DNA from 4 places in the Promicromonospora sp. NFX87 genome. Region 4 is predicted to be linked to each of the others. Evidence: riboswitches for the same ligand, from Rfam matches in the RefSeq annotation. Region 4 holds a riboswitch; each other region holds the start of a gene.
The links. Region 4 has a riboswitch for cyclic di-AMP ahead of ACNYC2_RS04640 (C40 family peptidase). Riboswitches for the same ligand answer to the same signal wherever they lie in the genome.
Positions count from the first base shown of each region.

Region 1 (7,475 bases), 3.3 Mb from region 4:
CCCTACGGGCGGGCCTCCGTGCTCTTCGTCGTCGTGGCCGGCATCGGCATGGGATACCTGCTGAACCGGCGGCCGGAGCGAGAGCGGTGGTCGACGGTCACCTGGCGCGCGGCGCTCCTCTTCGGGGGCGGGGCCGCGCTCCAGGAGCTGACGGACCAGGTCAACGTCATCCTGCCCACCTACGCGGTCCTCTTCCTGCTGGCGCCGCTGCTGTGGCGGCTGCCCGACCGCGCGCTGCTGGGTGTCGGCGTCGTGATCGCGCTCGCCGGGCCTGCCGTCATCGTCGCGCACGAGACGATCTGGCCGGGCCCGCAGCCGGTCGACCCGGTCACCCTCGGCACGCCGCCGTGGGAGGCGGCGTACTCGCTCCTGCTGACCGGCCGGTACCCGCTGCTGAGCTGGACGGTGCCGTTCGTCGCGGGTCTGTGCGTCGCGCGGCTGGACCTCACCGACACGGCGGTGCTCCGGCGGCTGACCGCCGGTGGGGCCGCCGTCGCGGCGGTCGCGGTCGCGGTCGCCCAGCTCGCGTACCTGCTCATCGGGCCGGACGCGGACCATGGCCCCTGGCGCCTGCTGACCGGCGCCGCGCACGGCCAGATGCCGTTGTGGCTGGCCAGCAGCATCGGCGGCGCGGTAGCGGTCGTCGCGGCATGCGTGCTGGTCCTGCGCCGGTTCGAGGGGTCGCGGGTCCTCGGCTGGCTTGTCGCGTGCGGCCGGCTCTCGCTGACCCTCTATGTCCTGCACTTCGTCGTGCTCGCGGTGATCAAGCCCGCGCAGGGGTTCTCGTTGGGGCAGGGCGTCCTGATCAGCTCGGTGCTCGTCGTCGCCGTGGTCGTGGCGGCCGTCCTCTGGGCGAGGACGGGCCGGACCGGCCCGATTGAGCAGCTCCTCCGCCGGTCGTGGCTCCTGCCGCCGACGACGCGGGTACGCACCCCCACGCAGACGCACCGAACCGAGGAAAGGGCAACACAACAGTGACTGACCAGAAGAAGCGGCCGGGCATCGCGGCGGCGTTCGTGACAGCCGCAGTGATGGTGGGGCTCGGCGCCTGTACGGCGGCGCCGCCCGATCCAGGGCCCGGCCGGTCGCCGTCCCCGTCGGCCTCGTCGTCGGGACCCGCACCCTCGTCCACGCCCCCGCCCGCAGCGGAGCCGGAGCTGGGCGCCCACGGCGTCAGCGCCGGACACCCGCTGGCCGCCGAGGCCGGCGCGCGGATGCTGGAGCGAGGCGGCACCGCCGTGGACGCCGCGGTCGCCGCGGCCTTCGCGGACGCCGTCCTGCAGCCGGCCAGCTCGGGCATCGGGGGCGGAGGCGCCGCGATAGTCCTGGCCGAGGGGGAGGCGGCGAACTACGAGTACCGCGAGGTGGTCAACCAGGCCGGCGAGATCCCGGACAGCGGCGCGGGGATCCCCGGTTTCGTCGCGGGGATGGAGCGGCTGCACCGCGACCACGGATCTCTGCCCTGGGCCGACCTGCTCGAACCCGCCGTCGAGATAGCCCGGTCCGGCGCGCCGGTCTCGCGGTACCTCGCGTCCCAGATCGCCGGCGCCCCCGGTCCGGAGGTCACCGCGTCGCTCCCGCACTTCCGGCGCGACGACGGCTCGGTCCTCCGCCGGGGCGACGTGCTGGTCCAGGAGGAGCTCGCCACCACCATGCGCACCCTCGCCGAGGACGGCGCCGACTCCTTCTACACCGGCAGCCTTGCCCGGACGCTGGCCGAGACCCCGGGGATCGACCTGGAATCCCTCGCCGCCTACGAGGTCGACGTCTACGAGCCCGCGGCGGGCCCGGTGGGCGAGTTCACCATGCTCTCCGGAGCGCCGGCGCTGCCCGGCGCCGCCATCATCCAGCTGCTGCAGATCGCCGAGGCCGCGGGCATCGCCGACGTCGATCCCGACTCGCCCGAGTACGTCGACATCCTGTCTCGTGCCTGGCAGGTCGCCGACACCTCCGTTCAGGAGCACTTCGGGGACCCGCGCTTCGTGGACGTCCCCGTGGAGTCGCTCACCGACCCCGAACGGAACGCCCAGCTCGCGGCGACCCTGCCGGGTGTGGCCGAGACGAGCCAGAGCTCGGCCGCGTTCGCGAGCTACGAGGGCGCACCGAACACGACCCACATCTCGGTGGTCGACGCCGACGGCAGGGCGGTGTCGATGACCAACACCATCACCAACTACTGGGGCAGCGGGCAGTACGTCGCGGGGTTCTTCGTCAACAACCAGCTCGGACGGTTCGGCGACGTCGGGGTCGACGGGGCGAACCGGCCGGAACCCGGGCGCCGCTCCGTGACCTGGAGCTCGCCGTCCATGCTGCTCGACGAGCGGCAACGGCCGGTGCTCGTGGTCGGCACCCCGGGCGGCCAGCAGATCCCGAGCACCATCGCGAACGTCGTCGCCCGCTGGGCCCTGCACGGCCAGCCGCTGGAGACCGCCGTCCGCTCCGGCCGGTTCTACCTGACCGGCGGCGAGCTGCGCCTGGAGACCCCGCAGCTCGCCGACGCGATGCGGGGGATGGGCTACGACGTCGTCGTGACGGACGAGGCGGCCCGGCCCAGCTACGGCTCGGTGCAGGCGCTCGTGGTCAGGTGGGGGCAGGGGCGGGTGGGCGGCTACGCCGACGAGCGCCGTTCGGCGGGCTACGTGGTGGGCCGGGGCTAGCCCGGCTGAGCCCCGGCCAGCACGGCCTGCGCCGTCGTGACCTCGATCAGCGGCGCGTAGAGCCGCATGACGTCCAGCGCGCGCTCGTGGTTCTCCGGCGTCGAGCCGGCGCAGGCGTCGGCGACCACGAGCACGCGGCGGCCCGCGTCGGCGGCGGCGAGCGCCGTCGAGATCACGCAGCAGTCGGTCGCGACGCCGGCGAGCACGAGCGTGCCGGCGTCGTGCGTGGCGGCGGCCAGCTCCGGGCCCCACTTGCCGAACGTGGGGAGCGCGACGACGGGCGCCCCGGCGTCCGCGACGTCGGCCAGGTCGGTGATCTCGTAGAGCGGGTCGTCCTCGGGCACGAGTGCGAACGGCCACTGTTCGAAGTAGGCGCGCCAGGCGCCGTCGGGCACCGTGGGGGCGATGTACCTGGTGAGGACCGTGCGGCCCGAGAAGGCGGGGAGCAGACGGCGGGTTCCGGCGAGCGCGGCCGGGTAGTCGGGGGAGGCCCATGGGCTGGGCGGACGCGCGAAGACGTCCTGCATGTCGATGACGACCAGTGCCGTGTCGAGCCCGGGCGGCGCGACGGCGGCCGCTCCGCCGTCGCTCACCGCTCCTCCTGGCGGCGGACGGCGCGCGCGGTGAGCAGGAGCGTGCCGAAGAAGCCGAGGGCCAGGGCGACGAGCACGCCCAGGTTGGCGTACGCCCAGTTCCCGTCGACACCGCCGAGCGGGCCCAGCAGGTAGCCCTGCCAGGCGAGCCACGGCGCGTAGGTGTTGGTCACGAGGCCCCACCCGATGGCGGTGCCGCCCAGCACCAGCGCCACGGCGGACCAGTTCACGGATCCGTACCGGCCGGCGGCGTCGTACAGGTCGGCGTCGGTGTAGTCGCGGCGGCGCAGCAGGATGTCGGCGAGCAGCACGCCGCACCACGCGGCGACGGGTACGCCCAGCGTGATGAGGAAGCCCTGGAAGGGGCCGATGAACGAGTCCGCGACGAACACGACGTAGATCGCGCCGATCACCATGAGCCCGCCGTCGATGGCGGCGGCGACCCAGCGCGGGGCGGGCAGGCCCAGGGACAGCAGTGCGAGGCCTGAGGAGTAGATGTCGAGCGCCGCGCCGCCGATCAGCCCGGCCAGGGCCACCACGACGAACGGGATGAGGAACCACGTGGGCAGGAGCGTGGACAGGGCGCCGATCGGGTCGGCGCCGATCGCCGCGTTCAGGTCGGGGTCCGAGCCGGCGAGCAGCAGGCCGAACACGAGCAGCACCACGGGGGCCAGTGAGGCGCCCAGCGTGGTCCAGCCGACGATCCGCGGGCCGGAGGCGGAGCGGGGCAGGTAGCGCGAGTAGTCGGCGGCCATGTTGACCCAGCCCAGGCCGAACCCGGTCATCATGAACACGAGACCGCCGATCACCTGCGGTGCGCCGCCGGCGGGGATCGCGGCGACGGTGGCCCAGTCGACGTGGTCGGCCACCAGGATGATGTAGACGACGGTGAGCACGGCGGTCAGCACGGTGATGATCACCTGCAGCCGCATCACGAGGTCGAACCCGAAGACGCCTGCGGCCACGACGATGCTCGCCACGACCACGAGGGCCACGATCTTGGTGACGGTTCCGCCGCCCCAGCCGAGCGCCCCGAGCACGGTCGAGGTCGCGAGCGTGGCAAGGGCCACGAGCACCGTCTCCCAGCCGACGGTGAGGATCCAGGACAGCAGGGAGGGCAGCTTGTTGCCGCGCACCCCGAACGCCGCGCGGGACAGCACCATGGTGGGCGCCGAACCGCGCTTGCCCGCCAGCGAGATGAACCCGCAGAAGAGGAACGACACCACGATGCCGAACGCGCCGATCACCGTCGCCTGCCAGAACGAGACACCGAAGCCGAGCAGGTAGGAGCCGTAGCCGAGTCCGAGCACGGACACGTTGGCCCCGAACCAGGGCCAGAACAGGCTGCGGGGCGCGCCGTGCCGCTCGGACTCGTCGATCGTGTTGAGGGCGTTGGTCTCGACCGCCGTGGGGACGCTCATGGTGGCGATCCTGCCACCTGCCGGTGACACGCACGAGAGGCCCGCACCGATGTGGTGCGGGCCCCTCGGGTGGCTGGGTTCAGCCGGCGCGGACGTCAGCCGACGCGGATGAAGGTCGGGCTGTTCTGCCAGATCTCCGTGTAGCGCACGGTCTGGCCGGGGACCGGCGCCTCGACCTGCATGCCGTCGCCCGCGTAGATCGCGACGTGGCCGGGGCTCCAGATGAGGTCGCCCGGCTGGGCCTCGGCCTGCGAGACCGGCGTGCCGGCGTAGCGCTGCTCCGCCGAGGAGTGCGGCAGGTCGATGCCGATCTGCGCGTAGACGTACGACGTGAACCCGGAGCAGTCGAACCCGGCGGGCGTCGAGCCGGCCCAGACGTACGGCACACCGAGGTACTGCATGGCGATCGACACGATCTCGGACCCTCCGGCGGAGGCCGGGGCGGCCTGCTCGACGGGCGCGGCGGTCTCGACGACCTCCTCGACGACCGGCTCGGGCTCGGGTTCCGGGGCGGGGGTCACCTCGATGGTGCCCGTCTCCAGCGTGAACTTGCTGTCGGCGGCTACCTGCACGGCGGGTGCGGTGTTCACGGCCTCGACCACCACGGCCTCGGCGACCGAGCCCTGCGACGTCTTGTTCAGGAGGTCGAGCTCGGCGGTGGACGGGCTGTTGTCGGCCACCGGCGCGGCGTCCGCGGGAACGCTGAGCAGGGAGACCGCCAGGCCGGAGCCGGCGACGACGAGTGCGCCGCGGCGGGCGGCACCTGAGATGCCCCGCGCCGCGGCACGGGAGAGGGGAGTCAGCGGGGTGATCGGTCTGCGGGCAGCACGGTGGCGCCCAGGCGTGCGAGTAGTCAAGAGCTTCTCCTGACGCCTACGAGGTGAGCTGTCGGATTCGGATCGGAGAATGACCCGGCCGCGTACTACCGGTGCGGCTTCACCCCAAGGACACCGTCTCGGTGCCCGCTTACCTGGTTCCCCCGTCCCTGTCTTTTGTCTGTGCAGTCTCGAGGAGGTGACAGGGCTCGGCGCCCACCTCGAGTGCCCGCGGACTTCCCGCGAACCGGAGCGACGCTAACCCCGTCCGGCCGCAAAGTCACAATCGCATCACGGCTCACGGGCCAGATCGCGTCCTACTTGACCCGAATTGTCCCTATGAGGTAGATCACTCCGCCGCCGGGGGAACGTTGTGATTCCGGGCAAACAGGTTGCTCGGGTCGTATTTCCGCTTCACCGTGGCAAGTCGCTCGTAGGTTCCCGCCGGATAGACCGCCGCGACGTCGTCCGCGGTGGTGGTCCCGAGGAAGTTCGAGTAGGCGCCGTTGACGTGCGGCGCGAGCCTGGCCCAGATCGCCGCGAGGCCAGGACGGGCGGCCTCGATCACGGGCTTCGGGCCACCGGCCACCGTCGCGACCAGCAGCTCCGCACTGCGGTGCGCGTACGCCGTCGCGTCGTCAGGGACTCGCGACACCGCGCCACCGACGCTGCGGACCGCTATCGACGGCGCACCCGCCGACGTCCCGACCTCGGCGAGGATCCGCAGCACGTCGGGCACCGACTCCCGCTCGACGAAGCCGCTGTGGCCCAGCAGTTCGAGACCCGGCGGCAGCGCCGCGCCCTCCACGAGGATGTCGGCGTAGGCGTGCGGCGCGACGTCGTCCTCCAGCACCGTCCCGAGCCGGCGGATCGGGTCGAGCGCCCTGGCCGCGAGCTCCGGGTCGTCGCCGTCGAACGCCACATGGATCTCGAGCGGCGCCTCCGGGCCGCCCGCGAACGGGTTGGCCACGTTCGCGATCGAGGTGAGCTCCTCGGGCGCCGTGCGGAGGTGGTCCGCCCAGCCCTGGAGCACGACGGCGGTCTCCGCGGCGGGGAACGTGATCTTGCCGAAGAAGACCGCTGTCGTCGGGTGGGCCACGAACTCGAAGGAGGTCACGACGCCGAGGTTGCCGCCGCCCCCGCGGACCGCCCAGAACAGCTCGGGGTTCTCCTCGGCGCTCGCGGGCACGACCACGCCGTCGGCGGTGACCAGCTGCGCGGCCACCAGGTGGTCGAGCGTCAGGCCGTGCTTGCGGACCTTCCAGCCGATGCCGCCGCTCAGCGTCAGCCCGCCGACCCCGACGCTCCTGGTGTCGCCGGAGGAGATCGCGAGGCCGTGCGGCGCCAGCGCCTCGGCCACCTGGCCCCAGGTCGCGCCGCCGCCCACCCGGACGAGACGGCGGTCCTCGTCGATCACCTCGACGTCGGCGAGCCCGCTCAGGTCGATCACGATGCCGCCGTCGTTGGTGCCGAAGCCGGGAAAGCTGTGGCCGCCGCCGCGCACGGAGAGCGTCAGCCCTGATCCGGCGGCGAACCGGACGGCCGTCTGCACGTCGCCGACCGTCTTGGGGCGCAGGACGAAGGCCGGGCTGCCCGCGACCAGCTTCGCGCGGCTCACCGCCTCGTACTCTGCCGCGCCCGGCTCGATGACGTCGCCGCCGAAGTCGCGCCGGAGGTTCTCGATCGCTGAGGTCATGGGATTCCTTCCACAGGGGGCGCGTGGTGCGCCCGATGTGGAAGAGACTCCTCAGCTCAGAGAGATGTGACCGCGAGAGGTGTGACGGCGGTCACAGCTCGCCCATCAGGTCGAAGTCGAAGCCCTCGGCGCGCGCGAGGTAGAGGCGGTGCTGGGCGTGGTTGCCCTGGAACCGCATCGGGCCGCGCGGTCCTTCGTACACGACGCCGTCCACCGATCGGTCGGTCGCCGCGACGGCCGCGCTCCCGGCCCGCTCGACGATGGTGCGCAGCGCGAAGATCCCCTCGTAGCAG
Region 1 covers NZ_CP183413.1:4,323,844-4,331,318, reverse strand. The annotation lists gene ACNYC2_RS19410 (acyltransferase family protein) at 1-978, shown strand, start outside; gene ACNYC2_RS19405 (gamma-glutamyltransferase) at 975-2,657, shown strand; gene ACNYC2_RS19400 (cysteine hydrolase family protein) at 2,654-3,250, opposite strand; gene ACNYC2_RS19395 (purine-cytosine permease family protein) at 3,247-4,671, opposite strand; gene ACNYC2_RS19390 (C40 family peptidase) at 4,767-5,528, opposite strand; cyclic di-AMP (ydaO/yuaA leader) riboswitch at 5,528-5,711, opposite strand; gene ACNYC2_RS19385 (FAD-binding oxidoreductase) at 5,836-7,182, opposite strand; gene ACNYC2_RS19380 (substrate-binding domain-containing protein) at 7,274-7,475, opposite strand, start outside.
Region 1: it holds a riboswitch for cyclic di-AMP, as region 4 does, so the genes downstream of both, ACNYC2_RS19390 (C40 family peptidase) here and ACNYC2_RS04640 (C40 family peptidase) in region 4, are expected to answer to the same signal.

Region 2 (7,475 bases), 1.4 Mb from region 4:
CGGTGTGTTCCATGCAGCCCAGACGCTCGAGATGCGGGGATGTCACAGCACTTCCGGGATTTTTCTTCGATTTCTCCCGAGACATCCGATTCGGCCCTGTCTGGGGCCGAATCGGACGCGCGAAACGGCGGTTCTGCGGGCAACCCGCGCACTACGCATCGCCGTCCGGCAGTGCTTGTGATCCAGACCACATGCGATCGCGTCCAGAAGTGCTGTGACTTCGGGGGCGTGTACGCGTCCTAGCTGTGACGCGGACGAAGTTCGGACCTCGCTGGGGGCGGGCCGAGCTACGGCGCGTCGGACGGGAGCCATGGTTCGGGGTGCGTGCGCCCCGCGCACCCCGAACCATGTGCTCTCGTCCAACGGCGCGAGCGCCGGCTCGGACCTCGCTGGCGGCGGACCGAACCGGCGCTCGCGCCTCTGCGTGACCAGGGGCGGCGTCCTGCCCTAAGTTCCTTTACCCGGCTCGACGGGTGCACGTATCGTTGCCGCATGCGCACCGCACGCTCGCTGCTTACCTAGCCGCACCGGACCAGCCCTCGATCGGGCACACCCGGTGCGGCCGCCCCTCCTCGCGAGGGGCTTTTTCGTGCCCGGACCCGATCGACGCACCGGAGAGCGACAGCGATGACCGCGACATACCCCACCCCCCGACCGGCCGACGAGGGCTCGGCGCAGGACCGCCTGTACGAGGCGTCCGACGACGGCGCCCGCCCTCGCCGGTACCTGCTGACGATGTTCCCGTACCCCTCGGGCGACCTGCACATGGGCCACGCCGAGGTGTTCGCGATCACCGACGTCGTGGCGCGGTACTGGCGGGCCAAGGGCTTCGACGTGCTCAACCCCGTCGGCTGGGACTCGTTCGGCCTGCCCGCCGAGAACGCGGCGATCCGCCGTGGCGAGCATCCGGCCGCGTACACGGAGGCGAACATCGCCACCCAGGCGGCATCGATCCGGCGCTACGGCGTCTCGTTCGACTGGTCGCGGCGCCTGCACACGCACGAGCCTGAGTACTACCGCTGGACCCAGTGGCTGTTCGCCCGGCTGCACGAGCGGGGTCTGGCCTACCGGGCGGCGGCGGAGGTGAACTGGTGCCCGAAGGACCGCACGGTGCTGGCCAACGAGCAGGTGGTCGACGGCACATGCGAGCGTTGCGGCACCGTCGTCGTCGCCCGCACGCTGACGCAGTGGTTCTTCCGGATCACGGCGTACGCGGACCGCCTGCTGGACGACATGGAGCTGCTGGAGCCGGGCTGGCCGCCGCACGTGCTGACCATGCAGCGCAACTGGATCGGCAGGCAGGACGGCCCGGACGGCACGACCTACCGCCTGCACGACTGGCTGGTGTCCCGGCAGCGCTACTGGGGCGCGCCCATCCCCGTGGTGCACTGCCCGGAGTGCGGTGAGGTGGTCGTGCCGGACGACCAGCTGCCGGTCGAGCTGCCCCACCTGGAGGGCGACGAGCTGGTCCCGGGCGACGTCTCGCCCCTGGCGGGAGCGCGCGACTGGGTACGGACGACGTGCCCGAGGTGCGGCGGCCCGGCCGAACGGGACACCGACACGATGGACACGTTCGTGGACTCGTCCTGGTACTTCCTGCGTTACCTGTCGCCCGGGTACGACGGCGGCCCGTTCCGCCCGGAGGACGCCGCGCGCTGGATGCCCGCCGCGCTGTACGTGGGCGGGGTGGAGCACGCGACGATGCACCTGCTGTACGCGCGGTTCGTCACCAAGGTGCTGTACGACATGGGTCTGGTGCCCTCGCCCGAGCCGTACGCGCGCCTGCTGAACCAGGGCCAGGTGGTCAACCACGGCAAGGCGATGAGCAAGTCGCTGGGCAACGGCGTGGACCTGGCGGCGGAGCTGGACCGGCACGGGGTGGACGCCGTCCGGCTGGCGATGCTGTTCTCGGGCCCGCCGGAGGACGACGTCGACTGGGCGGACGTCTCGCCGGAGGCGATGCGGAAGTTCCTGGCCCGGGTGCTGCGCCTGGACGATCGCCGGTCGAGCTCGTCGAGACCTGGGCCTCGACAGGCTCGACCAGCGGACGGCGGCGCCCTGCGCCGAGCGGTGCATCGCACCGTGCACGACGTCGACGGGCTGGTCGAGGCGGGGCGGTTCAACGTGGCGATCGCCCGGCTGATGGAGCTGGTGGGCGAGGTGCGGCGGGCGGCGTCGGACGGCGGGGCGGGTGGGCACCCGGAGACCTACCGCGAGGCGGTCGAGGCGGTGGCCGTGCTGCTGAACCTGTTCGCCCCGCACACCGCCCAGGAGCTGTGGGAACGGCTGGGGCGCACGACGCCGGTCGCGGCGCAGCCGTGGCCGGCGGTGGATCCGGCTCTGCTGGTGACGACAGAGGTGGAGGCGGTGGTCCAGGTGGACGGCAAGGTGCGCGACCGGCTGACGGTGCCCGCCGACGTCGCGGCGGCGGACCTGGAGCGGGCCGCCCTGGACCGGCCGGCCGTCGCCCGGGCAGTGGGCGACCGGGCGGTGCGGCGCGTGGTGGTGCGGCCGCCCCGCCTGGTCAACGTGGTGCTGGCCTAGGCGGTGCCGCCCTCGTCGAGCTTCGCGCGCAGGGAGCGGAGCTCGGCGAGGATCTCGCGGTTTTGCGCGGCCAGGTTGTCGAGGCGCTCGTCCTTCTGCTCGTCGTCCCTGCGTTCCTCTTCGGAGATCTCCTCCATGCCGTTGACGATGACTGCGATGAACAGGTTCAGCACCGCGAAGCTCACGACCAGGATGTAGAGCACGAAGAAGATCCACGCCCAAGGATGTGCCACCATCACTGCGCGGGCGATGTCAGGCCAGGCCTCGCCCGTCATCGCCTGGAACAGCGTGAACAGGGACGTCCAGAGGCTCCCGAAGTACTCCGGTGTGGCCTGGCCGAATAGGCCGGTCGCGATGACCGCCGACACGTACATGACCAGGACCAGCAGTGCGCCCACAGCGCCCATCCCCGGCACGGCCCGTAGCAGGCCGTCGACGACACGGCGCAGCGACGGCACTACCGTGATCACGCGGAGCACGCGGAGCACGCGCAGAGCACGCAGTGCGGACAGTGACGCGCCGTCCGGGACCATCGCGATGCCGACCACGACGAGGTCGAAAAGGTTCCACGGGTCCCGGAAGAACTGGCGGCCATGGGCGACGATCCGCAGGAGCAGCTCGAGCACGAAAAAGCCCAGCATGACGTAGTCGATGACGGTCAGGACATCGAGGGCTGCACCCGTCACCATGGTCTCTGCGCCCAGGATCAGGGCGTTCGCCAGGATCACCACGAGGACGAGGTTGACGAACCACCTCTGGTCGAGGAACGCACGGAGCCGCCCCCGCCAGGTGCGCGGTTCGATCCGTGGCTCGGCCGGTGTGCCGATCGCCTGGTTCATGCGGTCTCCCTTGCTGTCACGTGCCCGGAGTCCTTGCTCCGGTCCTGCCTCAGGCCCTTGCCCGGCCGAACTGTAGCGCGGGCGTCCGCCCAGGTTTTGCTGCGTGCAATGTCCCGATTTGGGACTGATTCGGCGGGTCCGGTGGCAAGTCGGCCCGAACAGTGCTGAGGTAGTCGCAAGCAAGCCACACCACTCTGGAGGAAACACATCATGGGTTTCTTTGCGTTTCTCATCCTTGGGCTGATCGCCGGCGTGATCGCCCGTATCGTCATCCCGGGCAAGCAGCCGGGTGGCTTCTGGCTCACGCTGCTCCTCGGTGTGCTCGGCGCCATGCTCGGCGGCTGGCTCGGCGGGCTCATCTTCAACGTCAGCCTGGACGAGTTCTGGTCGTGGGAGAGCTGGCTCTTCTCGGTGATCGGCGCGATCATCGTGATCCTGATCGTCCAGGCGATCTTCGGCCGCCGCAAGACCGCCTGATCGCAGCACACCGCGGCCGCGCCGCCATCCTCGTCCTTCTGACGTCGGTGGTCGGCGCGGCCGCGGTCGCGTGTACGGGCGGCGGCGCGCCGCCGTCCGCGAAGGGCCCGGTGCCCGACGACGTCGCCTCCCACCTCAGCGTCGAGGTGGCGCAGGGCCGTGAGCAGTACGCCAAACGGGAGATCCGGCTCGAGGTCACCAACGACTCCGGCGAGACGTTGACGCTCCTCTCCGGGGCCCTGCGGACCGAGCAGTTCGGGCCGTCACACCTCACCAAGGAGGGGCGCACCCTCGTGCTGCGGCCGGGCGCCACGCGCGCCGTCTTCGTGGGGCTGGGCCAGGCGAGGTGCGCGGACCTGGCGGTGGTTGAGGAGGCCGCTGCGCCGTCCGCCACGATCACGCTCGCCCTCGGCGAGGGCGACGACCTGGGCCCGGCGACCGACGTCGCCGTCGACGAGGTGGACGATCCCGTCGGGCACCTCGCCCGGAACCACGCGGTGGACTGCTCGGCAGCGGCGGTAGCGGCCGGAGCCGACCTCACCGTCGACGCCGACGTCCCCGTCGAGACCCGCGACGGTGAGCTGACCGCTCTGGTCACCCTGCGGATCGAGCGGGTCGACGGCGGCCCGGAGGTCACGCTCGACCGGATCGCCGGGACGACCCTGATGACGAATGCGGACCCAGGCGGCGACGCTTCGGGCTGGGTCGGCCCGGACCTGGCGGGACAGGGGGCCGGCGAGGTGGTCCTGGCCGTGGTGCCCGCCCGCTGCGACGTCCATGCGGTGGCCGAGGACAAGCGGGGCACGTTCCTGCCGGTCTCCGCGCGCGTCGGCGGCGTCCGGCAGGAGCCGGTCTACGTGCCGATGCCCGACACCGCGCGCTCCGACTTCTACGCCTTCGTCGCGGACTACTGCGACTGGCCGGAGTGAACGGTCCGGACACGCGAGAGGCGCCGCCTCCGGCGTCGGGCGGAAACCCGGCGCGGAGGCGACGCCTCGCGATGTACTGCGGTACCGCGGCCTCGGCTCAGGCTCTCCGGCTCAGACGACGCGGATGAACGTCGGGCTGTTCTGCCACATCTCGGTGTAGCGCACCGGCATGCCGGCGGCCCAGGCCTCGATGATCATGCCGTCGCCCGCGTACAGGGCCACGTGGCCCGGCGTCCAGACGATGTCGCCGGGCTCCGGGTAGGTGACCTGGTAGCCGGAGCTCAGCATCGCGCCGGACGAGTGCGGCAGGTTCACGCCGAGCTGCGCGTACACGTACTGGATGAGGCCGGAGCAGTCCATGCCCTCGGCCGGCGAGTTACCGCCCAGCACGTACGTGATGCCGAGGTAGTTGAAAGCGACGTTGATGGCCTGCTCGCCGACCGGGACCGGGTCCGGCGCGTCGACCGAGACCACGGCGGGGCCGTCGCCCTTCTTGCCGTCGGCGCCCGAGGAGGTGCCCAGGGCTTCCATCTCGATCGGCATCTTCGCGTCGGACGGGACCGTGACGGTGGGGGCCGCGGCGACTGCCTGCTTGGCCACCGCGGTGAGGGAGTGCAGGTCGACCGTGTTCAGCTTGGCGGACTTCACGTCGGTCTTCAGATCCATGGCGGGGGCCGCGTGGGCCGTCGTCGCGATGGTCGAGATCAGGACGCCACCGGCTGCTGCGGCGATGGCTCCTCGGCGGGCTACGGTGCCTGCGTTCTCTGTGGCGGTACGAGCAAGGATGCTCAGCGGTGTCATGGCCGGGCGGCTGTCACGATGCCGTCCGCGAAGGGAGTTCGTCACCTAAATGTCTCCTGTACCGCCTGCGAGGTCAGCTGTCGGGTTCGGGTAGGAGTACACACCCGGCCGCACGGCTACTGGGGGGTTCCGTCCGGCTTCACCCCGAGGGCGACGATGGTGCTGTCGCCCGGGAAGGTGGGTCCCCCGCTCCTGTCTCGAACGTCTGGTCATGAACCGGTGACAGGATTCGGCGTCCGGTTCACGGCCCCACCGATGTGGTGGGGCAGAAGTCAACGTACACACCTTCCCCAGAAAAGTCACGATCGGGTTACGCATTCCGGTCTCACCCGCCGAAGGCACAGATTTGCGCCGTTCCGGTCTTCATAGGCTATGACCGACATCACATACATCGGCTACCGTTCGGCGGCATGGGTGAAAGCGCATATCGCGTCTCCGCCTGGTGGGTGCTTCCCATCAGTGCCGTCGTCTGGTGGGTGTGCGGGTTTCTGCCCTGGCTCCTGCAGGCGTTGTACGAGGTCATAGGCCTTACTGAGGCTTCGACAGTGCGCTCAACCGCATTCCTGCCGCTCCCGTTCACCGCCGACGACGCAGTGGTCGGCCTGGTCGTCATGGCGCTGATCGGCGGTCTTCTCGGCGGCCTCACGGCGGGCATCCCGGCTTCGGCAAGGGCGGGTGCCGCTGCCGCGACGACGGGCACCCTGCTCGCCATGTCCGCGGCGGGCGGTGCCTCGTGCCTGCTCGCGATCCGCGGCAGTGCTCCCGGAGACGCCGCGCCGCTCGGGATGCTCGTCGTCACCGTCGCTGCCGGGGTCGTAGGGCTGGCGGCCGGCCTCCTGGTGGCCCTGGGCCCGGCCGTCCTGCGCGGGCCTGCCCTGGCCCTGCCCGTCGTGCTCCTGGACGGCTGGCTGTGGGGTCTGGTGCCGGGCAACCTGGTGTCCCCCACCGGAACGTGGTGGATCTTCGCGGTGGCGCTCGGCGTGGCGTTCGGCCTCGCGGTGGACAGCCGGCCGCTCGAGCTGCTCGGCTGGCTGCCGACCGCGGGCATCGTGTGGGTGCTGCAGGCCGCCGGGCCGGCCCTCCTGGCCGTGCAGGAGAACATCTGGCCGGGCTCCGCGCTCACGGAGAACCCGCTGTCCGCGGCGGCGATCGTGGCGCACGAGCTAGCCTCGGCGGCCATGGTGCCCGACGCGCACCAGCTCGGCGCCTGGGTGGTCGCCCTGCTGCTCGGTGCGGCGATCGCGGCGCTCCGGCTCTCCCGGGAGGCTGTGGACGAGGACGAGCTGTCCGAGGCCTGGGCCTGAGGCGGCAGCCCGCGACCCTGCTGATTGCGGGCGTGTAAATTTTCACCCGCTGTGCCTTGCTCGCCCTGTTCGGCGCGTGTCCGGTCCCCATAGGTTTGTCCGAGTTCGGGGGTATCCGGCCCACGAGCAGACACAGGGGGCACACATGAACAGGAAGTCACTCGTCGGCGCCGCCACCTCCGCGGCCCTCGCCGTGGCGGTGCTCGTCGCCGTGGCACCCGGTGCACAGGCCGCTACCAACGACCCCCTCCGGGACAAGCAGTGGGGCCTGGACCAGATCAACGCCGAGGCCGCCTGGTCGGCCGGCACGGGTGAGGGTGCGGTGGTGGCCGTCGTCGACACGGGCGTCGACTTCGACCAGCCGGACCTCGTCGGCCAGCTCCTGCCCGGTGCCACCTTCTCCGGCTGCGCGGACGTCCGTCCGTGCGGCGACGGGGACTTCAGGGGCCCCGACGGTCAGAACGACGGGGACGAGCACGGCACGCACGTGGCAGGCATCGTCGCCGCCGCGGCGGACAACGGCATAGGCGTCGCGGGTGTCGCCCCCGGCGCCAAGGTGCTCCCGGTCAAGGTCCTCGAGG
Region 2 covers NZ_CP183413.1:6,154,355-6,161,829, reverse strand. The annotation lists gene ACNYC2_RS27550 (hypothetical protein) at 1-13, opposite strand, end outside; gene ACNYC2_RS27545 (class I tRNA ligase family protein) at 628-2,544, shown strand; gene ACNYC2_RS27540 (ion transporter) at 2,541-3,383, opposite strand; gene ACNYC2_RS27535 (GlsB/YeaQ/YmgE family stress response membrane protein) at 3,594-3,860, shown strand; gene ACNYC2_RS27530 (hypothetical protein) at 3,908-4,789, shown strand; gene ACNYC2_RS27525 (C40 family peptidase) at 4,901-5,635, opposite strand; cyclic di-AMP (ydaO/yuaA leader) riboswitch at 5,638-5,835, opposite strand; gene ACNYC2_RS27520 (hypothetical protein) at 6,136-6,894, shown strand; gene ACNYC2_RS27515 (S8 family serine peptidase) at 7,040-7,475, shown strand, end outside.
Region 2: it holds a riboswitch for cyclic di-AMP, as region 4 does, so the genes downstream of both, ACNYC2_RS27525 (C40 family peptidase) here and ACNYC2_RS04640 (C40 family peptidase) in region 4, are expected to answer to the same signal.

Region 3 (7,475 bases), 700 kb from region 4:
CCGCTTGGTCGGCACGAGCTGGGCGACGAAGGTCTGCCGGACGGGGCCGTCGATCGCGCTCACGACGCCCAGCAGGGTCGCGAACACGTAGACGTGCCAGAGCTCGGCCGCGCCGGACAGCACCAGCGCACCGAGCCCGAGGCCCAGCACGCCCATGCCCCCCTGCGTGAGCATCAGGAGCTTGCGGCGGTCGACGCGGTCGGCGAGCAGGCCGGCCCACGCGGACAGGAAGATGTGCGGGATGAACTGCAGTGCGGTGACGATGCCGACGGCGACACCGGAGTTGTTGGTGAGGACGGTCAGCACGACCCAGTCCTGCGCCACGCGCTGCATCCAGGTGCCGATGTTGGCGACGAGAGCGCTGGCGAACCAAAGGCGGTAGTTGCGGTACTTCAGGCTGGCGAAAGTTGCGCTCATCGAGCGGCGATCCGGATCAGGAGCTCGCTGGCTCCTGCAAGGATCTCTCTCTCCTCTCCGGTCAGGGTGGACAGCTGTTTGGTGAGCCAGGCGTCACGACGACGCCGGGTCTCGGCGACCTCCCGCGAGCCCGCGGCGGTGAGCCGGACGACCACCTGCCGGCGGTCCGTCGCGTGCTCCACCTTCTCGACGAGACCGAGCTCCGCGAGCGTGTTCACGGCTCGGGTCATCGACGGCGGCCGGACGCGCTCGTGCTCGGCGAGGGAACCAGGGGACATCTCGCCGTGCTTGTGCAGCACCGTGAGGATGCCGAACTGGCCCTCGGGGAGGTCGGCCTCGCCGCGCTCCGCACGCAGGCGGCGGGAGACGCGGGTCAGGGCGACGCGAAGGTCGCCCCCGACCGTGGCCGGGCTTCGGCTGGATCTGCGGGAGCTCGACACCGCACCAGTCTAGATCATTAGCCTTGCTAACGGTACGTGGGTGTGGTCACAGCGAGACAGGTCCGCGAAGTAGAGCGCCTGTCCGAGTCTCCCGGCGACAACCGGGGAGACTCGGACAGGCGCTCTACTTCGCGGACCTGCCGAGGGTCAGAGCGCGCGGTGCGTCTGCGCGAACTGAGCGGGACCCGGCTGCCGGTCCTGCTGGACGTTCTCGAACCGCTGGCCCTGCTCGCTGTGCGCCTTGAGCCGGTTCTCGAACTCGGCCTGGGTGCGCAGCTCGTCCTCGGTGGGCCAGAGGCCGATGCCGAGGATGAGCAGGAACGTCACGACGCTCACCGCCATGACGAGCGGCACGAGCAGCTGCATCGTCGAGGCGCCGGCGGGGACGTTGTTGATCGGGTTGATCACGGAGACCCCGGCCATCCCGGTGTAGTGCATGCCGGTCACGGCAAGCCCCATCACCAGGGTGGCCACGATCGTGGCGAGCGTGCCGCGGATGTGCACCGTGCACCACAGTGCCGCGGTGGCCGCGACGACGGCGATGACGATCGAGGCGATGACGTAGACCGGGTTGTAGACGACCTCCGCCGACATCTCCATCGCTTCCATGCCCATGTAGTGCATGGCTGCGACGCCGGCGCCCGCGAGGGCGCCACCGACGAGCATCGCCGGCAGCTTGCGCTTGCCCAGCTCCGTGATGAAGAGGCCCGCGCCCACGACGACGATGGCGATCGCCGCGCTCAGGAGGGTCTCAGGAATGTTGTATCTGATGGTCACGCCGGATGCGGAAAACCCCAGCATGGCGACGAAGTGCATCACCCAGATGCCGGTACCGCCCAGGGCTATGGCGCCGAACACGAGCCACGCCGCGCGCGTGCCGCCCGATGCTGCTCGGGCGCGAGACGTGCACGCAAGGCCCGTCGCTGCGCCGGTACACGAGATCGCGTACGCCAGCAGCGGCGTCACGATCCCGAAGGTGAAGTGGTCGATCACTGGCATGGTGTTGAACAGCCCCTCGAATGGTTCCCTAGGATGCCGAAACGTTACAGAGTCCCCACGGCTCGGACAATAGGCTGAACTCCCCGTCCAAGGGATATTGCGGACGTGATCGCGCTGGTCAGACTGTTTCGACGACGTAGTCGACGCAGGCCGTGAGCGCCGCGACGTCGTCCGGGTCGACCGCTGGGAACATGCCGACCCGGAGCTGGTTACGCCCCAGCTTGCGGTACGCGAAGACGTCCTGCACGCCGTTGGCGGCCAGCTCGGAGATCACCCGTCCCGCGTCGATCTCCTCGGCGAGGTCGATGGTGCCGACCACCGCGGACCGCTCCTCGGGGCGCGCGACGAACGGCGTCGCCCACTCCCGCGACCTGGCCCAGGAGTAAAGGATCTCGGCGGAGGTCGCGCAGCGCTTCGCGGACCACTCGAGCCCGCCCTGGTCGATCAGCCACTCGACCTGGTCGGCCAGGAGCAGCAGCGTCGCGACGGCGGGCGTGTTGAGCGTCTGGTCCTGGCGCGAGTTCTCGATCGCGGTCGTGAGCGACAGGATCTCCGGCACCCAGCGGCCCGAGCCCTCGACGCGTGCGGCCCGCTCGACCGCCGCGGGGGACAGGACGGCGAGCCACAGGCCGCCGTCCGCGGCGAAGGCCTTCTGCGGGGCGAAGTAGTAGGCGTCGGTCTGGCTCAGGTCGACGGGCAGGGCCCCGGCCCCGGACGTCGCGTCGGTGAGCACGACGGCGCCGTCCGGCCCGGACGGGCGCAGCACCGGCGCCATCGCGCCCGTGGAGGTCTCGTTGTGCGGGGTGGCGTAGGTGTCGACGTCGGCGGCGGGCTCGAGGTAGGCGACGGCGCCGGGCTCCGCCGAGATCACCTGGGAGGGCTCGAGGAACGGGGCGCGCGACGTCGCCGCGGCGAACTTGCCGCCGAACTCGCCGAACGCTGCGTGCTGCACCTTGCGCTCCACGAGGCACAGGGTGGCGACGTCCCAGAACGCGGTGGCGCCGCCGTTGCCCAGCACCACCTCGTAGCCGTCGGGCGCGCCGAGCAGCTCCGTGACACCCTCACGAATGCGGTGCACCAGGTTCTTCACGGGCGTCCGCCGGTGTGACGTGCCGAGAACGTGCGCGTTCGCCACGAGATGATCCACCTGACCCGGGCGCACCTTGGAGGGGCCGGAGCCGAATCGGCCGTCGGCGGGCAGCAGGTGTGGCGGGATTGTCAGTGGCACAGAACTAGACTAGAACCTGGGCCGACGCCCGGGCCGCACGTGTCCAGGGCGACTGGGCGGCTGTGCGCATGACGGGAGCTGACGTGACGGATCTGATCGACACCACCGAGATGTATCTCAAGACGATCTACGAGCTCGACGAGGAGGGCATCACGCCCTTGCGCGCGCGCATCGCGGAACGGCTGGGGCACTCAGGCCCGACGGTGTCGCAGACCGTCGCACGTATGGAGCGCGACGGCCTCGTGATCGTGACGGGCGACCGGCACCTCGAGCTCACCGAGCTGGGCCACGACAAGGCGATGCGCGTGATGCGCAAGCACCGCCTCGCGGAGCGGCTGCTGACCGACGTCATCAAGCTCGACTGGGAGCACGTGCACGTCGAGGCCTGTCGCTGGGAGCACGTGATGAGCGACCTGGTGGAGAAGCGCCTCGTGGGCCTGCTCGACCACCCGCACCACGACCCGTACGGCAACCCGATCCCCGGCCTCTCGGAGCTCGGCGAGGAGTACACCGACGTACCGTTCCTGACCGGCGTGATCTCGCTGCCGTCCGCGTTCGAGGCGGCGGCGAAGAAGGGCGTCAAGGGCGAGCCGCTCGCGGCGTCGCTCACCCGTATCGCGGAGCCGCTGCAGACGGACATCGAGCTGCTCGCTCGCCTGTCCGAGGCCGGCCTGGTGCCCGGCTCCCGCATCACCGCGGAGCACAGCGGCGGGACCTACACGGTGGCCGTCGACGGCGCGGGTACGGCGCTCGAGCTCGGCGAGGACGTGGCCCGCCACCTCTTCGTCGCGACGGCCTGAGACAGGCCTCGCGGGGCCTTCGGCTGGCCGGTCTGCCGTCCGGTCGCTCCCCAGCCGCCGTCCAGTTTGTCGGAAAAGCGAAAACCCTCTCGCGACACGCTCTGGCAGTCGTTGCCGGAACGTGACATCGAGGGTGAGGTCCGGTACGTTCGGACCGCTCCCACGGAGTTATTCGTGGGGGTCCTCGGACGGACGCCGAACTCTGTCACCGGCCGGGGCCCCAAGACGACCGCATGACAGAGGCGGGGGACCCACCAACGGGCGCCAGGGCGCGTCCTCGGGGTGAAGCCGGGTATTCCTTCGGGATGCTCGGCCGGGTGATTTCTCCCACCCGAACCCGACAGCTGACCTCGAAGGCGTTCAAGGAGAGGTACTACGTGACTGCACGTACGACTCGCGCTCGCCATCGGGCTGCGCGACGACCAGTGACTCCGTTCACCGAACTTGCTCAGAACGCCGCAGTAGGCCGCCGCACCGCGGTCGCAGCCGCTGGTGGCGCGCTCCTCGTCTCGACCTTCGGTGGCGCGCTGGTCGCCCAGGCTGCTCCGGTGGAGACCGGCCACGCGAAGATGAACTCGGTCGACCTCAACGCGCTGGCGACGCAGGCCCGTGAGGCGCTCTCCAACGCACCCGTCGTGTCGGTGGCACCCGACGCAGAGCTCAACGTCGAGAAGTCCGCGGTCTCCGTGGTCTCCGCCGCCGAGAACGAGGACTACCAGGCGGAGCTCGCCGCGAACGAGGCGGAGGAGGCAGCCGAGGCTGCCGCCGCCGAGGCTGCTGAGGCCGCCGAGGCAGCCGCCAGCACCGTCTCCAGCTCGGTCGACATCCCCGCGTCGGCGATCGGCAACTCCGTGATCTCGATCGCGAGCCGCTACATCGGCGTGCCGTACGTCTCCGGTGGCGCCAGCCCGAGCGGCATGGACTGCTCCGGCTTCACGCAGTACGTCTTCGGGCAGCTCGGTATCAGCCTGCCCCACTCGTCGTCGGCCCAGGCCGGTTACGGCACCCAGGTGCCGGCGTCCGAGGCTCAGCCGGGCGACCTGATGTGGACCCCCGGGCACGTCTCGATCTACGCCGGTGGCAACACGATGATCGACGCGTCCAAGCCGGGCACCGTCGTCGACTTCCGCACCATCTGGCAGTCGAACCCCACGTTCATCCGCCTGGGCTGATCCCAGCCACGTAGTACCGCAAGCATAGATTCGCGAAGTAGAGCGCCTGTCCGAAATTCCCTGGTGTCGCCAGGGAGACCCGGACAGGCGCTCTACTTCGCGAATCTTTGTTTTGCCACCGGTCACCCATAACGCGCGCACCGCCGGTAGCGTTGGACTGCAATGGTGCTTGGGCGAAGAGAGGTCTTGCGATGACGCGATCCGAGGTCGTACTGGTCGGGGTGGACGGATCGGCCGCGAGCCTGCACGCGCTGGACTGGGCCACCGCCTACGCGCACCGCGTGGGCTGGGCGCTGCACATCGTCTGCAGCTATTCGCTGCCGTCCTTCACGGCCGCGTCGCTCGACGGCGGATACGCCGCCCTCGACGACACGACCATCCAGGAGGGCGCCAAGTCGGTCCTCGCCGAGGCGGAGGCGCGCGTGGCCGACGCCGGCGTGCGCGCCACGACCGAGGTCGCGACCGGCGACGCGGCGGGCGTGCTCGTGGAGCTGTCCGGCGATTACGGGCTGGCCGTCGTCGGCACGCGCGGCCGGGGCGGGTTCACGGAGCGGCTGCTGGGCACGGTGTCGTCCGCACTGCCCGCGCACGCGCGGTGCCCGGTCGTCGTGGTCCCGCTGCGCGCCGAGGCGAACCGGGGCGTCTCCTGGAGCCAGCCCGGCTCCGGGCCGGGAGCGGACGCCGAGACGAGCACGACGGCAGCGGCAGCCGAGATCCGGGAGGTGCGCCGCATCGTCGTCGGTGTGGACGGGTCGCCGCAGGCCGAGCGGGCGCTGCAGCACGCGATCCTCCAGGCGAACGCGTGGGGCGCGGAGCTGACCGCCGTCACCGGCGTGCCCGTGGGGAACAGCGGGATGCTCGCGTGGCTGCCGTCGAACATCGACCGGGAGCAGGTGCTCGCCGACATCGGGGCCGGCATGGACGTCCTGGTCGACAAGTACGAGGCGCAGAACCCCGGCCTGCGGATCCGGCGGATCGTGCTGGACGGTACCGGCGCGGAGCTGCTGACGGAGTTCTCGACGGCGTCGGACCTGGTGGTCCTGGGGTCGCGCGGGCGGGGTGGGTTCCGCGGGCTGCTGCTGGGCTCCACGAGCCAGGCGGTGCTGCACCACGCGGCGTGCCCCGTGCTCGTGGTCAACAAGCACTGCACGGACTGACGCCCGACCGTTGGTCGAGCTTGTCGAGACCGGTCTCGACAAGCTCGACCAACGCTGGAGCGGGTCCTACTTGGTCGCGGCCTCGGCGGCGGCCAGGAGGACGCAGGTCGCCACGCCGTCCATCGCCGTGCGCACCTCGTCCAGCGGGGGCATCGACGGCGCGAGGCGCACGTTCTTGTTCTCCGGGTCCTTGCCGTACGGGTGGGTGGCGCCCGCAGGCGTCAGCGCGATCCCCGCCTCCTTGGCGAGCTGCACCACGCGGGACGCGGTACCCGGAGCGACGTCGAGCGACACGAAGTAGCCGCCCTTGGGCTCCGTCCACGACGCGATGCCGGACCCGCCCAGACGCTCGTTCAGGATCTGCGCCACCGCCTCGAACTTGGGCGCCAGGATCTCGCGGTGCTTGCGCATGTGCTCGCGCACGCCGTCGGCCGAGCCGAAGAACAGCGCGTGCCGCAGGTGGTTGATCTTGTCCGGGCCGATCGAGGCCGCCGACAGGTGCTTCTTGTACCAGGCGATGTTGGCCGGCGAGCTGGCGAGGAAGGAGACGCCCGCGCCGGCGAACGTGACCTTGGACGTCGAGGCGAACATGATCACGCGGTCCGGGTTGCCGGCCTCCGCGGCCAGCGCGATGGCGTTCGGGCTGGTCACCTCGTCGTCGGTCAGGTGGTGCACCGCGTACGCGTTGTCCCACATGATGCGGAAGTCCGGCGCCGCGGCGGGCATCGAGACCAGCGCGCGGGCGACGTCGTCGGTGATGACCGCGCCGTCCGGGTTCGAGTAGGTGGGGACAACCCACATGCCCTTGATGGTGGGGTCCTCGGCGACGAGCGCGGCCACGGCCTCGGCGTCGGGCCCGTCCGGCGTCATCGGCACGGAGATCATCTCGATGCCGAGCGCCTCGCAGATCGTGAAGTGCCGGTCGTAGCCCGGCACCGAGCAGATCCAGCGCACCTTCTCCTCGCGGGCCCACGGCTTCGGGGACTCGGGGAACCCGAACAGCTCGGCGTACGCGACGACGTCGTGCATGGTCGTGAGCGAGGCGTTACCCCCGGCGAGGAGCTGCTCGACCGGCACGTCCAGCAGCTCGGCGAAGATGCGCCGGATCGGGAGCCCGCCGTCGAGCCCGCCGTAGTTGCGGGCATCGGTGCCCGTGTCGTCGGCGTGCACGCCGACGCCGGGCAGGGCCAGCATCGGCTCGGCGAGATCGAGCTGCTCGGCCGACGGCTTGCCACGCGTGAGATCCAGCTTCAGGCCCTTGG
Region 3 covers NZ_CP183413.1:343,867-351,341, forward strand. The annotation lists gene ACNYC2_RS01645 (MFS transporter) at 1-417, opposite strand, end outside; gene ACNYC2_RS01650 (MarR family winged helix-turn-helix transcriptional regulator) at 414-857, opposite strand; gene ACNYC2_RS01655 (MHYT domain-containing protein) at 1,005-1,856, opposite strand; gene serC (phosphoserine transaminase) at 1,975-3,078, opposite strand; gene ACNYC2_RS01665 (metal-dependent transcriptional regulator) at 3,168-3,884, shown strand; cyclic di-AMP (ydaO/yuaA leader) riboswitch at 4,068-4,259, shown strand; gene ACNYC2_RS01670 (C40 family peptidase) at 4,310-5,056, shown strand; gene ACNYC2_RS01675 (universal stress protein) at 5,248-6,213, shown strand; gene ACNYC2_RS01680 (aminotransferase class I/II-fold pyridoxal phosphate-dependent enzyme) at 6,280-7,475, opposite strand, start outside.
Region 3: it holds a riboswitch for cyclic di-AMP, as region 4 does, so the genes downstream of both, ACNYC2_RS01670 (C40 family peptidase) here and ACNYC2_RS04640 (C40 family peptidase) in region 4, are expected to answer to the same signal.

Region 4 (7,475 bases):
GGCCACCTGGACGTCGTGCGCCGCGCCGCCACCATGTTCGACGACGTGGTGGTCGGCATCGCGAAGAACCCCGGCAAGTCCGGCCTGCTCGACCTGGAGACGCGCGCCGAGCTCGTGCGCGCGGCGGTGCACAGCGGCGCTCAGACGGAACCCGCGATGTCGCGGGTACGGGTCGACGTCGTGCCGGGGCTGCTGGTGGACTTCTGCCAGGAGATCGGCGCGGTCGCCGTTGTGAAGGGCCTGCGTGGGGGCGGCGACTTCGACGCGGAGCAGCCGATGGCGCTCATGAACCGGCACCTGTCGGGCGTCGAGACGATCTTCCTGCCGGGCGACCAGCGGTACGCGCACATCGCGTCGTCGCTGGTGAAAGACATAGTGCGGCACGGGGGACCGGTCGACGACCTGGTGCCGGCGGGCGTCGTCGCGGCACTGCGGTCCGCGCTGGGTCAGTAGCCGGGGCGGCCGGCGGCCTGGTCCGTGAGGGCTGTCACCCCGCACGGGCGCGCGTGAGCCCCGTTCCATGTCGTAGGATTGGTTTTTGGCCCGTGGCGTGATCACTTGCGCCGGGTCCACCCCCCTTCACCGTCCTCTCGGACACTGCCTTTCATGGAGTCTGTTATTTCCCGCGAACCGAACTCGCCGCTCGTGCTCGACACGCACGAGCTGTCTCGGCGTGCCGGATCCATGCGTACGCACAGCGCGACCGTGCAGGCGCCGTCGGATCTCGGTACCGCTGTGATCGGTATCCCGGAAGGCTCCGACCTCGAGCTGGATCTTCGACTCGAGTCCGTGATGGAAGGCGTGCTGGTCTCCGGCACCGTCCGCGGCACGGCAAAGGGTGAGTGCAGCCGCTGCCTCGACGACATCACTCGTGATCTCACGGTCGATGTCACCGAGCTGTTCGCGTACCCCGAGAGGGCCGCGGCGTCGGCCAAGGCGGGGGACGTCGACGTGGAGGACGAGGAATCGGTCCTCGACGACGACGACAACGCCGACCTGGAGCCTGCGCTTCGGGATTCGGTAGTGACTGCACTACCATTTCAACCGCTGTGCCGGGAGGACTGCCCGGGCCTGTGCTCCGAGTGTGGAGCGCGCCTGGCTGACGACCCCGGTCATCAACATGACGTAGTCGACCCTCGTTGGTCGGCGCTTCAGAGCATGCTCGAATCTACGAGCGTGTCGGACGAGACGAAAGAGAGCTAGCCGTGGCTGTTCCGAAGCGCAAGATGTCGCGCAGCAACACCCGTGCGCGTCGCTCGCAGTGGAAGACCACCGCAGCGACCCTCACGACCTGCCCGCAGTGCCAGGGCAACAAGCTGCCGCACACGGCGTGCCCGACGTGCGGCACCTACAAGGGCCGCACGTACCGCGACGCCCTGAAGACCGTTCACGCGGGCTGACGTGGCCAAGGGCGGGACGTCGCCGGCGAGGCCGGAACCTACCGCGCTGCTCGAGAAGCTCGGGGTCCATCTGGACCCCGAGCTTCTTGTGCTGGCACTGACGCACCGGTCGTTCGCACACGAGGCCGGTGGCATCCCCACGAACGAGCGCCTGGAGTTCCTCGGCGACACCGTGCTGGGGCTCGTGGTCACGGAGGCGTTGTTCCGGCGTCACCCCGACCTGTCGGAGGGCGACCTCGCGCGCATGCGCGCGGCGACGGTGTCGCAGCGTGCGCTCGCCGCGATCGCGCGCACCCTCGGCCTGGGCAAGTACGTGCTGCTGGGCAAGGGCGAGATCCGCACGCGCGGTTTCGAGAAGGACTCGATCCTCTCCGACACCGTCGAGGCGCTGATCGGGGCGACCTACCTGTCGCACGGCCTGGAGACGTCGCGGGCTCTGGTGCACCGGCTCGTCGACTCGACGCTCGACGTCGCAGCCGGCCTGGGCGCGGGGCTCGACTGGAAGACCTCGCTGCAGGAGGCCTCGGCCGAGCGCGGGCTGGGCTCGCCCGACTACGTCGCCACGTTCGAGGGGCCGGAGCACGCACGCGTCTTCCACTCGACGGTGGTGATCGACGGCGTCACCTACGGCTCAGGCTCGGGTAGTGCGAAGAAGCACGCCGAGCAGGGCGCCGCCGAGGAGACCTACCGGGCCCTGCTGGAGAAGTTCCCGCTGCCCAAGGCGGGGGACGACGGCGGGGCGGCCGCCAGCCAGACCTCCGGGAGCAAGGCGCCGGTCGCCGGTGCCTGAGCTCCCCGAGGTCGAGACCGTCCGCGACGGTGTCGACAGGCTGGTCGTCGGCGCGGTGGTGCGCGACGTCGAGGTGTTCCGCGAGTACAGCGTCCGTCGGCACGACGGCGGCCCGGAGTCGTTCCGCGACCAGCTCGTCGGACGGAAGCTGAGCGCCGCCGTCCGCCGCGGCAAGTTCCTCTGGCTCCCGCTGGAAGACCCGCCGTCATCGTTGGTCGAGCCCGTCGAGACCCCCGCCGCCCCGCTGGTCAAGCCCGTCGAGACCCACCCGGCAGCAGCACTCCTCGCACACCTCGGCATGTCGGGACAGCTGCTGGTCCGGGGCGCCGTGGCGGGCGACGATCCAGGGCACGCGTCGAGCGTGGTGCTGGGTCTGGAGCAGTCCGGCGCGGAGGCGGGTCCCGGGCCGAGCCCGGCGGTGGGCACGGCAGCGGACGACTGGCGCCATCCTCACCTCCGGGTTCGCCTCCATCTGACCGGCGCCCCCTCAGGCGCGCGCTACCTGGACTTCGTGGACCAGCGGACCTTCGGTCACCTCAGCGTGCAGGACCTGGTGCCCGCGGACGGCGAGGCGCCCGCCGACGGCGGACCGGCGTCGAACATCCCGGCAGGCTACGGCTCGGACCTGCCCCTCCTGCCGCAGCCCGTCGCGCACATCGCCCGCGACCTGCTCGACCCGAACCTGGACCTGGACGGGCTGGTGCGCCGGGTGCGCCGCCGTCGGACCCAGGTCAAGCGCGCGCTGCTGGACCAGACGGTCGTGTCCGGCGTGGGCAACATCTACGCCGACGAGGCGCTGTGGCGCGCGCAGGTCCACTGGGCCCGGCCGACCGACAAGCTCAAGGCCGCGGACGTGCGCCGGGTGCTGGACTCGGCCGCCGAGGTGATGCGCGAGGCGCTGGCCCAGGGCGGCACCAGCTTCGACGAGCTGTACGTCAACGTGAACGGGGAGTCGGGATACTTCGACCGCTCGCTCGCGGTGTACGGGCAGGAGAACGAGAAATGCCGCCGCTGCGGTGCGCTGATCCGCCGGGACCCCTTCATGAACCGCTCGTCGTTCTCGTGCCCGATCTGCCAACCGGCCCCCAGATCGCCGAAGTAGAGCACGCGTCCGGACACCCCCTCTACCTCGACAACAGGCCGATGCTGAAGTAGAGCGGGTGTCCGGACACCCGCTCTACTTCGCGGCACTACCTCGTGGCTACGTTGCGGAGTTTCGCGCCCGTGCGCCAGGCCGTGAGCTGGTCCGCGAGGAAGCGGGCGGCGCCGCGCGGCCGGCCACCCGCCACGTGGGGCGTGAGGATCAGGTTCGGGAGGTCCCAGAGCGGGGAGTCCTCCGGCAGCGGCTCCGTCTCCATGACGTCGAGCGCGGCTCCCGCGAGCCGCCCGGACCGCAGCGCGTCGGCGAGCGCTTCCTCGTCCACCGTCGCACCCCGGCCGACGTTCACGAACCGGGCAGTCGGCGGCAGCAAACCCAGCAGGCGGGCGTCGAGGATGTGCCGCGTCGCGGGGATCGCGGGCAGCAGCGAGATGAGCAGGTCGGTCTCGGCGAGCAGGGCGTCCAGTCCGTCCGGCCCCACCACGGGGTACCCGGAGCGCTCGCCCGCACGCGAGGCGACGCCGGTGACCCGCGCACCGAGCGCGGTCAGCAGCGGGGCCAGCCGCAGGGCGATCGACCCGAAACCCCAGATCGTCACGCGTGCGCCGTCGAGCGTGTACTCGCGGCCGGTGACCGGGTCGGCCTGGGCGAACGCGATCTCCTTGGCCCAGTGGTGCTCCCGCTGCGCGGCGAGGGAGACGTCGATGCGGCGCACCGTCGCCAGGACCAGCGCCAGGGTGTGCTCGGTGACCGTGTCGTCGTGCAGGGACTGGCCGGAGGAGATGACGACGTCGGGCGCGAACCCGGCACGCAGCGCGACGTCGGGCCCCGCGGAGAGGGTCTGCACCCAGCGCAGCCGGGGGAGCCGGAGGGCGGCGTCGGCGAGGATCTTGGGCGGGCTCGACCAGGTGACCAGCATCTCGGCGTCGGTGTGCTCCTCGGGGACCGGCTCGTTCATCGCGTAGGCGACGACGGTGTCGGTGCCGCCGGGCGCGAAGGAGGCTCCGCCGTCGGGCAGCAGGGCCGGGAAGTCGAGGTCGAAGGGCACGTCCGGTACGAGGATCTTCACGCCCGGGACGTTACCGGACGAGCCCGGGACACGAACGAGGTGTGTCGCGCCAGGGGGTTGGCGCGACACACCTCGCGGTCCGGAACGGTGCTGCGGAGTGGCGGGGGTAGGCGTCAGCCCGTCACCCGGATGAACACCGGGTTGTTCTGCCACATCTCGCCGTACTGCACGGGGGTGCCCTCCTGCTGGGCCTCGACGACCATGCCGTCGCCCGCGTAGAGGGCGACGTGGCCCGGCGTCCACACGATGTCGCCCGGCTGCGCCGAGGCGGCGGAGACCTGGTACCCGATGGTCGAGATCGCGCTCGAGCTGTGGGGGATCGAGATACCGAGCTGGCCGTAGACGTACTGGATGAGCCCTGAGCAGTCGAAGCCGCTGGGGGAGGCTCCGCCCCACACGTAGGGCACACCGACGTACTCGAGTGCGAGGTTGACGGCCTGTTGGCCCAGCCCGGACGAGTCCGCGGCGGCAGCGGCCGCTGCCTCTGCGGCCGCCTCGGCCTCCGCGGCGGCTTCGGCTGCCTCAGCCTCGGCCTTCGCCTTCGCCTCGGCTTCCGCCTTGGCACGAGCCTCGGCCTCAGCCTTGGCCTTTGCCTCGGCGATGCCTTCCTCGGTCTCGGCGTACGGCGTCACGGACACGCGTCCGCGCTCGGCGTAGAAGTCGGCGTCCTGGGTGACCTTGACCTTGGTCACCAGGTTCTCGGCGAACCCGGCGCGGACGGTCGAGTCGACCGTGTTGCTGATCGTGTTGTTGCTGATGGTGTTGCTGACCGGCGTGGCGTTCGCGAGCGCGGCCTGCGTGTGCGTCTCGGCGGGCGCGGAGTGGGCGGTCTGGGTGAACACCGACGCCAGCATGCCGGACGTGACGACCGCGATGGCGCCGGTCCGGGCAGCGTTCTCGGCTGCGGTCTGGGTCAGTGCGGTGAAGGGGGTGAGTGCGGGGCCGTCGGCGCGGTGCCTGCCCCGGTTGCTGGAACGGCTTGCCTGGTCGTCCGCCCAGTCGTGCGTGCGGTCGGTGAGTACGGTCACCAGTGATCTCCTCGGACGCCTACGAAGTGAGCTGTCGGGTTCGGATGGGAGAGCGATTCACCCGGCCTCACAAGGAGGCTTCACCCCAAGGACACTCACGTGCCCGCTTACCTGGTTCCCCCGCCCCTGTCACGGTTCTGGCTGCCAAGGTCCGGTGACAGGGTTCGGCGTCCGGGCCTGGACCTCCCCGTTGCTGGAGAGGCGAGATCGACCGTACCTGCCCCTCGCGCAAATGTCACGATTAGGTCACATAGCGACCTGTGATGGAACGTCCTTGGCAATCTGTGCCCCATGCCACTATGGCGTCCATGACCCATTCGATGCGATCCCGGTACGACGTCGTGGTGGTGGGCGGGGGTCACAACGGCCTCACCGCGGCTGCCTATGCGGCCCGTGGCGGCCGGTCCGTCCTGGTCCTCGAACGCGCGGACCACGTGGGCGGCGCCGCCGTCTCGGCCCGCCCCTTCGCCGGGGTGGACGCGCGGCTGTCGCGCTACTCCTACCTCGTCTCGCTCCTGCCTCGCCGGGTGATCGACGAGCTCGGCCTGCCCGTCAGGCTGAAGCGCCGCCGCTGGTCCTCGTACACACCGGTGGCCGACGGCGGCCTCCTCGTCGACAGCCAGGACGACGTCGCCACGCGCGCCTCGTTCCGGCGGCTCACCGGTTCGGACGCCGACTTCGAGGCCTGGGGCCGCTTCTACGCCATGACCGCCGAGGTGGCCCGCCGGCTCGCGCCGACCCTCACCGAACCCCTGCTCCCGCGGTCGGCGGTCCGGGACCTCGTGGTCGACGGGGTGGGCGAGGAGGCCTGGCGCGCGCTCTTCGAGGAGCCCCTCGGAGAGGTGCTGCGCCGCACCTTCGCCGACGACGTGGTCCGCGGGGTCGCGGCCACCGACGGCCTGATCGGCACGTTCGCCGACATCGACGAGCCGTCCCTGCGGCAGAACCGCTGCTTTCTCTACCACGTCATCGGCAACGGGACCGGCGACTGGGACGTGCCGGTGGGCGGCATGGGCGCCGTCTCGGGCGCCCTGCGCGACGCCGCGGTGGCCGCCGGCGCGACGATAGTCACCTCGGCGACGGTCACCGCCGTCGATCCAGGTGCACCCGGCGCCTCCGGCGCGGAGGTCGCCTGGACCGACGCCGACGGGCGCACCCAGGGCGTCACGGCCGGCCACGTGCTCGCGGCGTGCGCCCCGGCGGAGCTGGACCGGCTGCTGGGCGGCGACGCCTCGACGACTGCCGACCGCCCCGAGGGCGCCCAGCTCAAGGTGAACATGCTGCTGACCCGACTGCCCAGGCTGCGCGACGACGTCGACCCCGTCGCCGCGTTCAGCGGGACCCTGCACGTCAACGAGTCCCTGACCCAGCTCCAGGCAGCGCACGCGCAGGCCGCCGCCGGGCGCATCCCCGACCTGCCGCCCAGCGAGATCTACTGCCACACGCTCACCGACCGGACGATCCTCGGGCCGGAGCTCGCCAAGACGGACGCGCAGACCATCACGCTGTTCGGGCTGCACATGCCGGCACGGCTCTTCCGCACCGAGCCCGACGTCGCCCGTGAGCGGGCGCTCCGGGCCACGCTCGCCTCCCTCGACTCCGTGCTCGCCGAGCCGATCGAGGACGTGCTCGCGCTCGACGCCGACGGCGCCCCCTGCCTCGAGGTGCGCACCCCCGTCGACCTGGAGCGCGACGTCGGGCTGCCGGGCGGGCACATCTTCCACCGCGACCTCAGCTGGCCGTTCGCCGAGCCGGACGACGGCGACGAGTCCGGCCGCTGGGGCGTCGCGACCGAGCACCCCCGGGTGCTCCTGGCGGCCGCCGGAGCCCGCCGCGGCGGTGGCGTCAGCGGTATCCCCGGCCGGGCGGCGGCCATGGCGGTGCTCGGGGGCGACGCCGGCTGACGACCTACGATGTGGCGGTGCACATCCGACGCGCCCTTCCCGTCGACGCCCCTGCGATCGCCCCGCTCCTCGGTCAGCTCGGTTACCCCAGCACCGCGGAGGACGTCGCCGCCAGGTTCGCCCGTGTCGCGGGCAGCGAGACCGACGCGGCCTGGCTGGCGGTAGACCCGGACGAAGCCGATGCG
Region 4 covers NZ_CP183413.1:1,045,883-1,053,357, forward strand. The annotation lists gene coaD (pantetheine-phosphate adenylyltransferase) at 1-453, shown strand, start outside; gene ACNYC2_RS04615 (YceD family protein) at 607-1,203, shown strand; gene rpmF (50S ribosomal protein L32) at 1,206-1,400, shown strand; gene rnc (ribonuclease III) at 1,402-2,190, shown strand; gene mutM (bifunctional DNA-formamidopyrimidine glycosylase/DNA-(apurinic or apyrimidinic site) lyase) at 2,183-3,292, shown strand; gene ACNYC2_RS04635 (NAD(P)-dependent oxidoreductase) at 3,381-4,358, opposite strand; gene ACNYC2_RS04640 (C40 family peptidase) at 4,472-5,386, opposite strand; cyclic di-AMP (ydaO/yuaA leader) riboswitch at 5,390-5,539, opposite strand; gene ACNYC2_RS04645 (phytoene desaturase family protein) at 5,686-7,290, shown strand; gene ACNYC2_RS04650 (GNAT family N-acetyltransferase) at 7,308-7,475, shown strand, end outside.